DNA from 4 places in the Nocardia sp. NPDC088792 genome. Region 4 is predicted to be linked to each of the others. Evidence: riboswitches for the same ligand, from Rfam matches in the RefSeq annotation. Region 4 holds a riboswitch; each other region holds the start of a gene.
What was found. Region 4 has a riboswitch for magnesium ahead of ACIP5Y_RS37735 (stealth conserved region 3 domain-containing protein). Riboswitches for the same ligand answer to the same signal wherever they lie in the genome.

Region 1 (2,194 bases), on a different contig from region 4:
GGTGTCGTTCTGCAGCCAGGCATAGGTGACATCGACGGGGGCGCCGGCCGAATTCCGGCCGGTCCAATTGCAGATGGTGGGCTGGCTCTGCTGTTTCAGACCGGTCACACCGATGATCTGCGCGATCTTCTGATCCTCGATCGGACCGCACCCGGCCAGCAGATTGGGGTCGACCGACTGCCGCACCGCCGAATCCCCGGAATGCTGCGTGCATCCCGACAGCGTCACCATGCCGGCCACCGCGGCCACGGCCAGCGCCAAACTCGTCCGGGCCCTGCGCATTACCCCTGCCCCGCCTTCGTCAAGGTCTCCGCGGCCAGCTGCTGGAGCGCCGAACACGGCTGTGGGCGGCTGTTTTCGGCAGTGTTCGCCTTGATGGACCAATCGATGAAGTCGGTGCCGCCGAAGGGCACGCCCACCTCGCACGATTGCGCGGAGGTCCACATCAGCCCGGATCGGCCGCCCACCGTCACCGTGGCCGGTGTGCTGTCGGTGATCTGATCGCGGCGCGCGTCGAGCCCGGCGCCACGGAACCAGTGGAAGATCACGGTGTAATCGCCGCCGCCGTCCGGCTGCCAGCTACAGCTGAACGGATTGACCGCAACGCGCTGCAGGCCTTGCACTCCCGTCGCCTGTGCGACATCGGAGTCGGAGAGCGCGCCGCAGAGCCCGACCGTGTTCGGGGAGGGCGCGATCGGCCCGGCGCTCGTGGTCGTCGGCGCGGCGGCCGGCCGGCCCGCATGCCCGCAGCCCGCTATCGCCACCCCGATCAGGGCGATCCCTGCCGCTGCCGATACTGCTCTCACCACGCCGACCAGAGTAGGCGACGTATCGAAGATGCGCCGAAAAGAAGCCTTTTGACTTTTTACGGGGCCTTTACTACGTTGGGTATTGCACCTCGATAGGCGAGGCTCCTGTACGAACACAGGCCACTGATCTGACGACGTCGAGAGACGCCCAAGGTTAGGACAGATTTCCCCGGATTAAGGGGTTATCCAAGGTGGCTTCCGTTCATAGCGATACGTCGTACAGTGCCGAAGCTCTGACGAGAGGGGTGTCTGCCCATCTCATGATCCACGGGCCTTCCTCCCAGCGTGCTCATCGGAATACACGCATGCGCAATTCCGGAACGACAGCGGAATTTCGCGAGAAAAATTCATCACCGTAGGCGCCACAGTGCCGATCGGTAAATTCGTGCTGCCCTGAATACAATTCGGGCAGCGATCACACGAGGCATAAAAGATGAGAATTCGTATGCTCGCGCTCGCCACCGCGACGATCACCACCACCGCCCTGGCGGGCCATGCCGTCGGCCTGGCCGAGCCGCCGGAACACACCGGTCCCGCCGAAGCCGCCACCCCCGCCGCTGCCATCGACGGACAGGCGCGGATCGAAGGCCGGTCGGTGGTGCTGCACACCGATGCCGGGTCGCTCCGGGTCGCCGGAAATCAGCTCCGCATCACCGATCCGGACGGCGTGACGCTCACGGCGATCCCGCTGACGATCATCCGGCAGGACACCGTTTTCCCGGTCGACGCGCAGGTGGACGGGACCACCGCGACCCTCACCCCGCGCACCGACCTGGGCCGGCCCGCCACCACGGAAGAACGCAGCCGGACGGCGCAACTCGACGCCGAGGCCCGCGCCACCCAGCCGATCCTGCTGGCGCAGCACATCTCCGATACCCCCGAGGATCGGATGAACACGGCCATGGCCAATGTCAACAACGAGCTCACCGTCGCACTCGCGGTGGGCACGCTGCTGGGCGCGATCGTCGGCGGGCCGCTGGGTTGTGTATTCACCGGTGCCCTCGGCACGGCGACCGCCGGGCCGCTGGGCACGATCGTCGGCTGTCTCGCAGGCGCGGTCGCCGGCGCCGGTATGGGCGTGGTCGTGTTCAACCTGATCATCGGCGTGCCCGCGCTGATCGCGTCGGCCGTCCACTACTACAACGTCATGACCGCCCCGCCCGGTCCGGAGGCGAACGACTGATGACACTCGACATCGCAATCCCGAACAGCCCCAAGACGACTCCGGACAGGCCGGCCGTCCGCAACCGGCTCCGCGCGACGGACTACCTGCTGATCGGCGCGGCCGCCGTACTGATCATCGTGGTGCTCAGGCTGTTCCGCGATATGACGGTGCCCTGGACGCCGGACACCGGGCAGGACACCGTTTCCACCGATCCGTCGAA
Region 2 (2,194 bases), on a different contig from region 4:
CCGGGAACAGGGCGATGAACCCGGTCACCGTCACCGACAGGAAACCCAGGATCGGCACCGACTGCAGGATATCGAGGGCCGGCAACAGTACCTTCTCCGCGCGCGGCAGCCGCGCGGCCGCCTCGGCGTAGACGAAGGTGAACACGATCGACACCCCGAGCGCGATGAACATGCGCAACAGCGAACGCGCCGCGTAATAGGGCAGTTTCGCCGGATCGGTGGAGATATTGGTGGCCGCGGTGGCCTGATCGAAGGGCACGTGCATGCCCGCCGACACCTTGACGATGATCCAGATCAGGATGGCCGCACCCAGGAACACGGCCACATCCGCCCAGCGCGAGCGCGGGCGATCCAGCGCCCCGCGCGAGGGATAGGAGCGCAGACCGGCGGTCATTCGTCGGCCACCGTGGGCTGCGCCACCGTACGCCAGCCGACACTGGTCACCGACGGTTCCAGGCTCAAACGGCTGACCGCGGCCTCCATCTGACGATCATCGCGGCGGTCACCGGTGAGTTCGGCGCGCACCTCCACCCGGCCCGGCTGGGTGTCATGACTGGAAATCGACACCAGCCGGAAATCGGTGCGGGTCAGCGACTGCACCAGCAGTGCCCGCACATGGGCCTCGTGTGAATCGTCGGTCGCGGCGGTGAAGGCGTACAACGCCTCGATGTCGTGGGATTCCTGCGGGCGGTCGACCGCGCGCGCCGCGGTGCGCAGCGCGGTGTTCACCACGACCACCGCCACCGTGCCCGCCGCGGCCGTATCGAACATGCCCGCACCCGCGAGCGAACCCACCGCCGCCGAACACCACAGCGTCGCCGCGGTATTCAGCCCGCGCACCGTGAAACCCTCGCGCATGATCACACCCGCGCCGAGGAAACCGATACCCGAAACCACCTGCGCCGCAACACGAGTCGGGTCGGCGTCGCCACCGTGGAACCCGTGCGCGGACAACAGCACGAACAAGGTCGAACCCGCGGCCACCAGCGTGTTCGTCCGCAGCCCGGCCATGCGGGCGCGGTACTGGCGCTCGAACCCGATCACCGCGCCCAGCCCGACACCCGCGCCGAGCCGTAACAGCATCTCCAACGTCGACATGACGCCCTTCTCCCAGCTAGCGTCGGCGCACTCGAAATCGCACGCTACCGCCCGTGAGGTAGCGGAAAGCGGATTGTGTCGGTGTCGCCGAGTGAACGATTGGCTAACGGACCTGTGTCCCCATCGGGCATGCCGACCACCTCCTCGTTCCACCGCGCACGCGCCGGGGAGGGGCCCGGCGGACGCGCCGGGCACGGATACCACCCTTCGTAAGACCTTCAGCACTCCACGGCGTGAACCCGCTACGACAGCGGGAGCCGGTCGGGGCCACCCCTTAGTTCGGGGCGGCCTGTCCTGACCTTGGGCGTCTCTCGACGTTCGGGGTCGCCGGCCTGTATCCGTGAAGGAGCCTCAGCTAACGACGGCACCTTGCGCCAGCGAGTTAACACCGCGCCAACCGTTTCGGCAACTCGATGTGAGCGCGGTCCCAGGCGACCGGGCGGGCGCCGGAACGAGTTGCCCACTGCCGCAATCGCGCCGGTCGCGGGGGATCGGGCTCGAAGCCGACAGGTCAGCTGCGATACATCGTGCGGTAGGCGGCGATGGTCGCGACCAGGTGATCGACCAGCTGTTCGCGGCTGGCGCGCAGGGTGCCGTTCAGCCACGCGGAGAACATGCCCGCATTACCGCTGGCCATGGTCACCGCCGCCAGTCGCCGCCGCACCGGATCCTCGATGTGCGCGAACAGGTGATCCTGGATGAGGCGAGTGAAGGCGGGCATGACCGCGATCGTGGTCTGGCCCAGGCCCGTCGACGAATAGGGCTCGACCAGGAACAGCCGCGACTTGCGCGGATCCGCGAGCACCTTGTCCAGCAACACTTCCGACAGTGCGCGGTCGCGGCTCGGGTCGTCGACGACGGCGAACGCGGTCATCGGCTCCAGGAACTCGTCGGCGACCAGGCGATAGAGCACATCGAGCAATTCGTCACGGCTGGTGAAGGATTCGTAGAAATAGCGATCGGTCAGGCCCGCGCGCCGGCACACCGCACGCATGGTGACCGCCCCCGCGCCGGACTCGCCGATCAGGTCCAGAGCGGCCTCCAGCAGCGCCGCGCGCCGCACCTCACGGCGTTCGGTGAGGGTCGTGCCGCCCCA
Region 3 (2,194 bases), on a different contig from region 4:
CGACCGCGTTCGCGCCGATGAGCGAGGCGTCCAGCAGCAGGATCGCGAACAGCGCGCCCACGGTCGGGCCCATGTGATCGTGCAGCGACTGCGCCACCGCACCCGCATCGGTGAAGTTGCCGATCGCGTCCGTGCCGGCCAGGCCGAAGGTGGCGGCGGCCATGATGGCGATCGCACCGATCATCACCACGACGATGCCGACCCACAGGTCGACGCGCTCGTACTTGATCCAGCGCGGGGTGATGCGCTTGTCGACGATATTGGACTGCTGGAAGAACAGCTGCCACGGCGCGACCGTGGTGCCCACGATGGAGACGATGAGCAGTAACAAGGTCGAGTTCAGGCCGCCCGGGAAGGACGGGAGGAAGCCGTGCGCGGTGTCCTTGACGCTCGGGTGCACCATGATGGCGAGCGGGAACATCACGATGTTGATGGCGATGAGCGCGAAAAGGAAACGCTCCCACCGGCGGAACGAACCACCGGCCACCACCGCGAACAGCAGCAGCGCCGCCAGCGGCACCGCGATCCACTTCGGCAGCCCGAAGTAGCCCAGAGCCATTGACACACCGATGAATTCGGTGACGATGGTCAGCGCGTTGACGATGAACAGATCACCGACGCTGAACGCGCCCCAGAACTTGCCGAAGCGATCGAAGATGAGCCGTGCGTGTCCCACTCCGGCGACCGCGCCGAGGCGGACCACCATCTCCTGGTTCACGTAGAGCACGGGGATGAGCAGCACGAGAGTCCAGACCAGGGCCATGCCGTAGTTCTGCCCGGCCTGGGCGTAGGTGGCGACGCCACCGGCGTCGTTATCGCCGACCATGACGATCAGGCCGGGGCCGATGATGGCGAGCAGCATGCGGAGTCGCTGCTTGCGCGAACGCCCTTCGGCGGAGTCGTGCATCTTGATGGTGCCCAGGGCGCCCACGATGTCGCCGACGTGCGCGCTGTCCATGACGGCGCCGGTCGGCTGGTGGGTGTCGGCTGGTGCGGTGACGGTAGCAGTGCGGCGGCCGGAGCCGTTCGCGAAGAAGGCCATGATCCTTCCCTCGCTTTCGATCAAAGGTACTTCGGCATGCGGAAGGTGCCGGCTGCCACCGGATTTCGGGCATACGTCAGTTACCCGGGCACACCTGAAGACACCTCGCAGCGGCGAATGGATCGCCGGGAAGGCCGAAAGTGATTGCGGGTCAGTCGTCTACCGATTCGCGGCAAGCCGGGAACGAAAGAACTCTGTAGTCCGGACTGGGATAAGGACTATCGCCGGAACTCATTTGTCGTCCCTCACCTCCTTGCCGTCGGGACGCACGCGGACGCCATGAACTGGTCGCGTCAGTCCTCACGGACGGCAAGAGGGAAACACGGCCGCGCCGAACGGCGAAGCCCCGCACCCCTCTCGTCAGAGCTTCGGCACTGCACGACGTATCCGGGGGCTCGCGGCCCGGGGAAGCCACTTAGGATCACCCCTTAATCCGGGGTGATCTGTCCTAACCCTGGGCGTCTCTCGACGTCGTCGGATCAGTGGCCTGTGTTCGTACAGGAGCCTCGCCTAGCGAGGTGCTGACTGGGCAATATTGGGCTCCGCCAACGAATATGTCAAATCAGCCCGGTCGGTTCTTCGGATCGCCTGAGCCCCAACGGGCTTCGTGACTTTGGAATTCGTTTACTTTTCGTTAACCGTCAGTATATGCAGATTTACGGCTCGAATATCAGGCATTGAAACCGATATTGCCCATTGTGTCTCCTACCACTTCAGGACAAACGTCCATTGCAGATGGCTATGAACAAACTTAAGGTTTGCTTGGAACTAGCTAATCCTGCGATAAATCCTGATACCGCAGGCTGAGATTGAGGGGAAATTGTGCTCGAGACCAAGCTTGCCGCGTTTGCCGCGCTCGCTTCGACGGTATCGGTGATCGCCGCCGGTGCCGCCCATGCCGACGTTAATGCACAGTCGGACAATGCAATTCACTACACGGCATCAGCCACGGGCGACGGCGCCCAAATCTCCACCGACATCGGCTCTCTGGCGGTCGAGAACGGCGCCTTCGAAATCAAGGCCCCCGATGGCCAGGTGGTTGCCGGAACCGAATTATCCTTCCGGGTGGACGATTTCGTCTTTCCCATCGCCGCCGCCATCCACGACAATTCCGCGACGCTGACCCCGCTGTTCGACGTGCGGCACGCGCTC
Region 4 (2,194 bases):
CGTCTTCATCGCGGTGCAGCAGGGCCTGTTCGGCCTTTACATGGGTTGCACCTTCGCACCCAATCACAAGGGGATGGAAGTATTCGACGAGCCCGGCGCCGTCGATTTCCTCCGGCGTCAGGTGCTCACCTCCCGCAATGTGCGCGGCAGCTGGTTCACCGATGTGGCGCTGGGCGGCCTGAACTATCAGATCGAGCATCATCTGTTCCCCTCGATGCCCCGCCCGAATCTGCGCCTGGCGCGGCCGATGGTGATCGCGTTCTGCGCCGAGCACGAAATCCCGTACTGCGAGACCGGTCTCCTGGAGTCCTACGCACAGGCGCTGCGACACTTGCACGAGGCCGGCAGTCCGCTCCGGCAGCCCGCCTGAAGGAATGGAGACGTATGTCTCACCGCTGGACCGCCGTAGCCGTGGGTGTGCTGTGCGCATGGAGTGTGATGGGATCGGCCGCGGCCGATCCCGCGCCGCAAACACCGCCGCCGGACCTGAAATGCCACACGCCGTGGCAGTTTCCGCAGTACGCCGACGGCCAGTGGCGCTGTTCAGGTGGGCCGGGGCCGGTTGTCGTGCCCAAGAGCGGCGGCTAGGATGGCGACTGCACCTCGTTAGGTGAGGCTCCTGAACGAACATAGGCCACTGATCTGACGACGTCGAGAGACGCCCAAGATCAGGACAGATCTTCCCGGCTTAAGGGTTGATCCCAAGTGGCTTCCGGATTCTGCGCACCGCAGGGATACGTCGCTCAGTGTCGAAACTCAACGTGTGGGGTAGTACGCGAAGGTCTTTCGCGTTCAGAACTCTTTCGTGCGTCACTGATTCCGGCTGTGTTCTAGGTAGGTGTGACGATGAGGAATGTATTGAGCTGTGTCCCCGCGGCTGTGGCCGATGGCGCGGCGGCCGTGCCGGATATCGAGCGTTCGGCGCTGGGTAATCTGCTGGCGCTGCGCGCGGTACTGGTGGCGGAGGAGATTCCGTTCCTGCTGATCCGGTCCGAGCGCGACGAACCGGCGCTGGCCATCGATCAGCGCTATCGCCCGCGCGTCGATGCGCTGGTCAGCGCCGCCGCCGGTCCCGGCACGGTGGATATCGAATTCTGGCATCACCGCGCCGACGGGCTGCTCGGCCCGCGGCCCAATGCCCTTACCCGCGAACGGATTCCGGCCGAGGATCTGCAGCGGACCCGGATCCGCCGTTTCGGCTACGACTGGGACACGTTGCGCGGCATGTTCGATGTGCATGCCGGGGATGTGGATTTCGATATCGACGTGGTGTTCTCCTGGGTGGATGCCGCCGATCCGGCGCGGAATGCGCTGCGGTCCGCGGCGATTTCCGAGGCGCTGCTCGGCGAGGGTGACGGCGCGCCGGCGCGCGTCCGCCAGATCGACGAATTGCGGTACGCGCTGCGGTCGGTCTACGCGAACGCGCCGTGGGTGCGGCGCATCTTCATCGCCACCGATTGCACGCCGCCGGCCTGGCTGGACGCGCACCCGCAGGTGACGATCGTGCGTGCGGCCGAACACTTTTCGGATCGGTCGAGCCTGCCCACGTTCAACTCGCATGCCGTGGAATCGCAGCTGCACCACATCCCGGGGCTGAGCGAGCATTTCCTCTACGCCAATGACGATATGTTCTTCGGTCGTCCCATGCGGCCGACGATGTTCTTCACTGCGGGTGGGATCAGCAAGTTCATCGAATCCCCCGTGCGCATCGGCACCGGCACCCGTGCCGTGCGCCGCAGCGGATTCGAGAATGCGGCCCGCAATAACCGGCAATTGCTGCGGAATCGTTTCGGCCAGTTGATCACCCGGCATCTCGAGCACGCGCCGGCTCCGCTGCGGCGCAGTGTGCTGTTCGAGCTGGAGGGCGTTTTCGCCGACGATTTCGCCCGCACCCAGGCCAGTCGTTTCCGTTCCAGCACGGATATCTCCGTCACCAATTCGCTCTACCACTACTACGCGCTGCTCTCCGGCCGCGCGGTGCAGAACGAAACGGCCCGCGCCCGCTACATCGATACCACTACGCGGGAGGGGCTGGATCAGCTTGTCGGACTGGGGATTCGGCGCGATGCCGACTTCTTCTGCCTGAACGACGGCAGTTTCCCCGAGATCGAGGAAGCGCACCGCAGCTCCCGTGTGCGCAACTTCCTGCAGCACTACTTCCCGGAGCCCGCCCCCTGGGAGCGCGTCGAGCTAC

Region 1: linked by a shared signal. The riboswitch ahead of ACIP5Y_RS11860 (hypothetical protein) and the one ahead of ACIP5Y_RS37735 (stealth conserved region 3 domain-containing protein) in region 4 are both predicted to bind magnesium.
Region 2: linked by a shared signal. The riboswitch ahead of ACIP5Y_RS22665 (MgtC/SapB family protein) and the one ahead of ACIP5Y_RS37735 (stealth conserved region 3 domain-containing protein) in region 4 are both predicted to bind magnesium.
Region 3: linked by a shared signal. The riboswitch ahead of ACIP5Y_RS06405 (NRAMP family divalent metal transporter) and the one ahead of ACIP5Y_RS37735 (stealth conserved region 3 domain-containing protein) in region 4 are both predicted to bind magnesium.

Annotation. Positions count from the first base shown of each region.
Region 1 covers NZ_JBIVKC010000002.1:544,628-546,821, forward strand. The annotation lists gene ACIP5Y_RS11850 (DUF3558 domain-containing protein) at 1-282, opposite strand, end outside; gene ACIP5Y_RS11855 (DUF3558 domain-containing protein) at 282-809, opposite strand; M-box (ykoK) riboswitch at 891-1,061, shown strand; gene ACIP5Y_RS11860 (hypothetical protein) at 1,243-1,992, shown strand; gene ACIP5Y_RS11865 (ABC transporter permease) at 1,992-2,194, shown strand, end outside.
Region 2 covers NZ_JBIVKC010000003.1:986,419-988,612, reverse strand. The annotation lists gene ACIP5Y_RS22670 (ABC transporter permease) at 1-394, opposite strand, end outside; gene ACIP5Y_RS22665 (MgtC/SapB family protein) at 391-1,098, opposite strand; M-box (ykoK) riboswitch at 1,294-1,468, opposite strand; gene ACIP5Y_RS22660 (TetR/AcrR family transcriptional regulator) at 1,610-2,194, opposite strand, start outside.
Region 3 covers NZ_JBIVKC010000001.1:1,311,211-1,313,404, reverse strand. The annotation lists gene ACIP5Y_RS06405 (NRAMP family divalent metal transporter) at 1-1,042, opposite strand, end outside; M-box (ykoK) riboswitch at 1,388-1,567, opposite strand; gene ACIP5Y_RS06400 (hypothetical protein) at 1,865-2,194, shown strand, end outside.
Region 4 covers NZ_JBIVKC010000006.1:321,463-323,656, forward strand. The annotation lists gene ACIP5Y_RS37730 (fatty acid desaturase family protein) at 1-370, shown strand, start outside; M-box (ykoK) riboswitch at 596-775, shown strand; gene ACIP5Y_RS37735 (stealth conserved region 3 domain-containing protein) at 847-2,194, shown strand, end outside.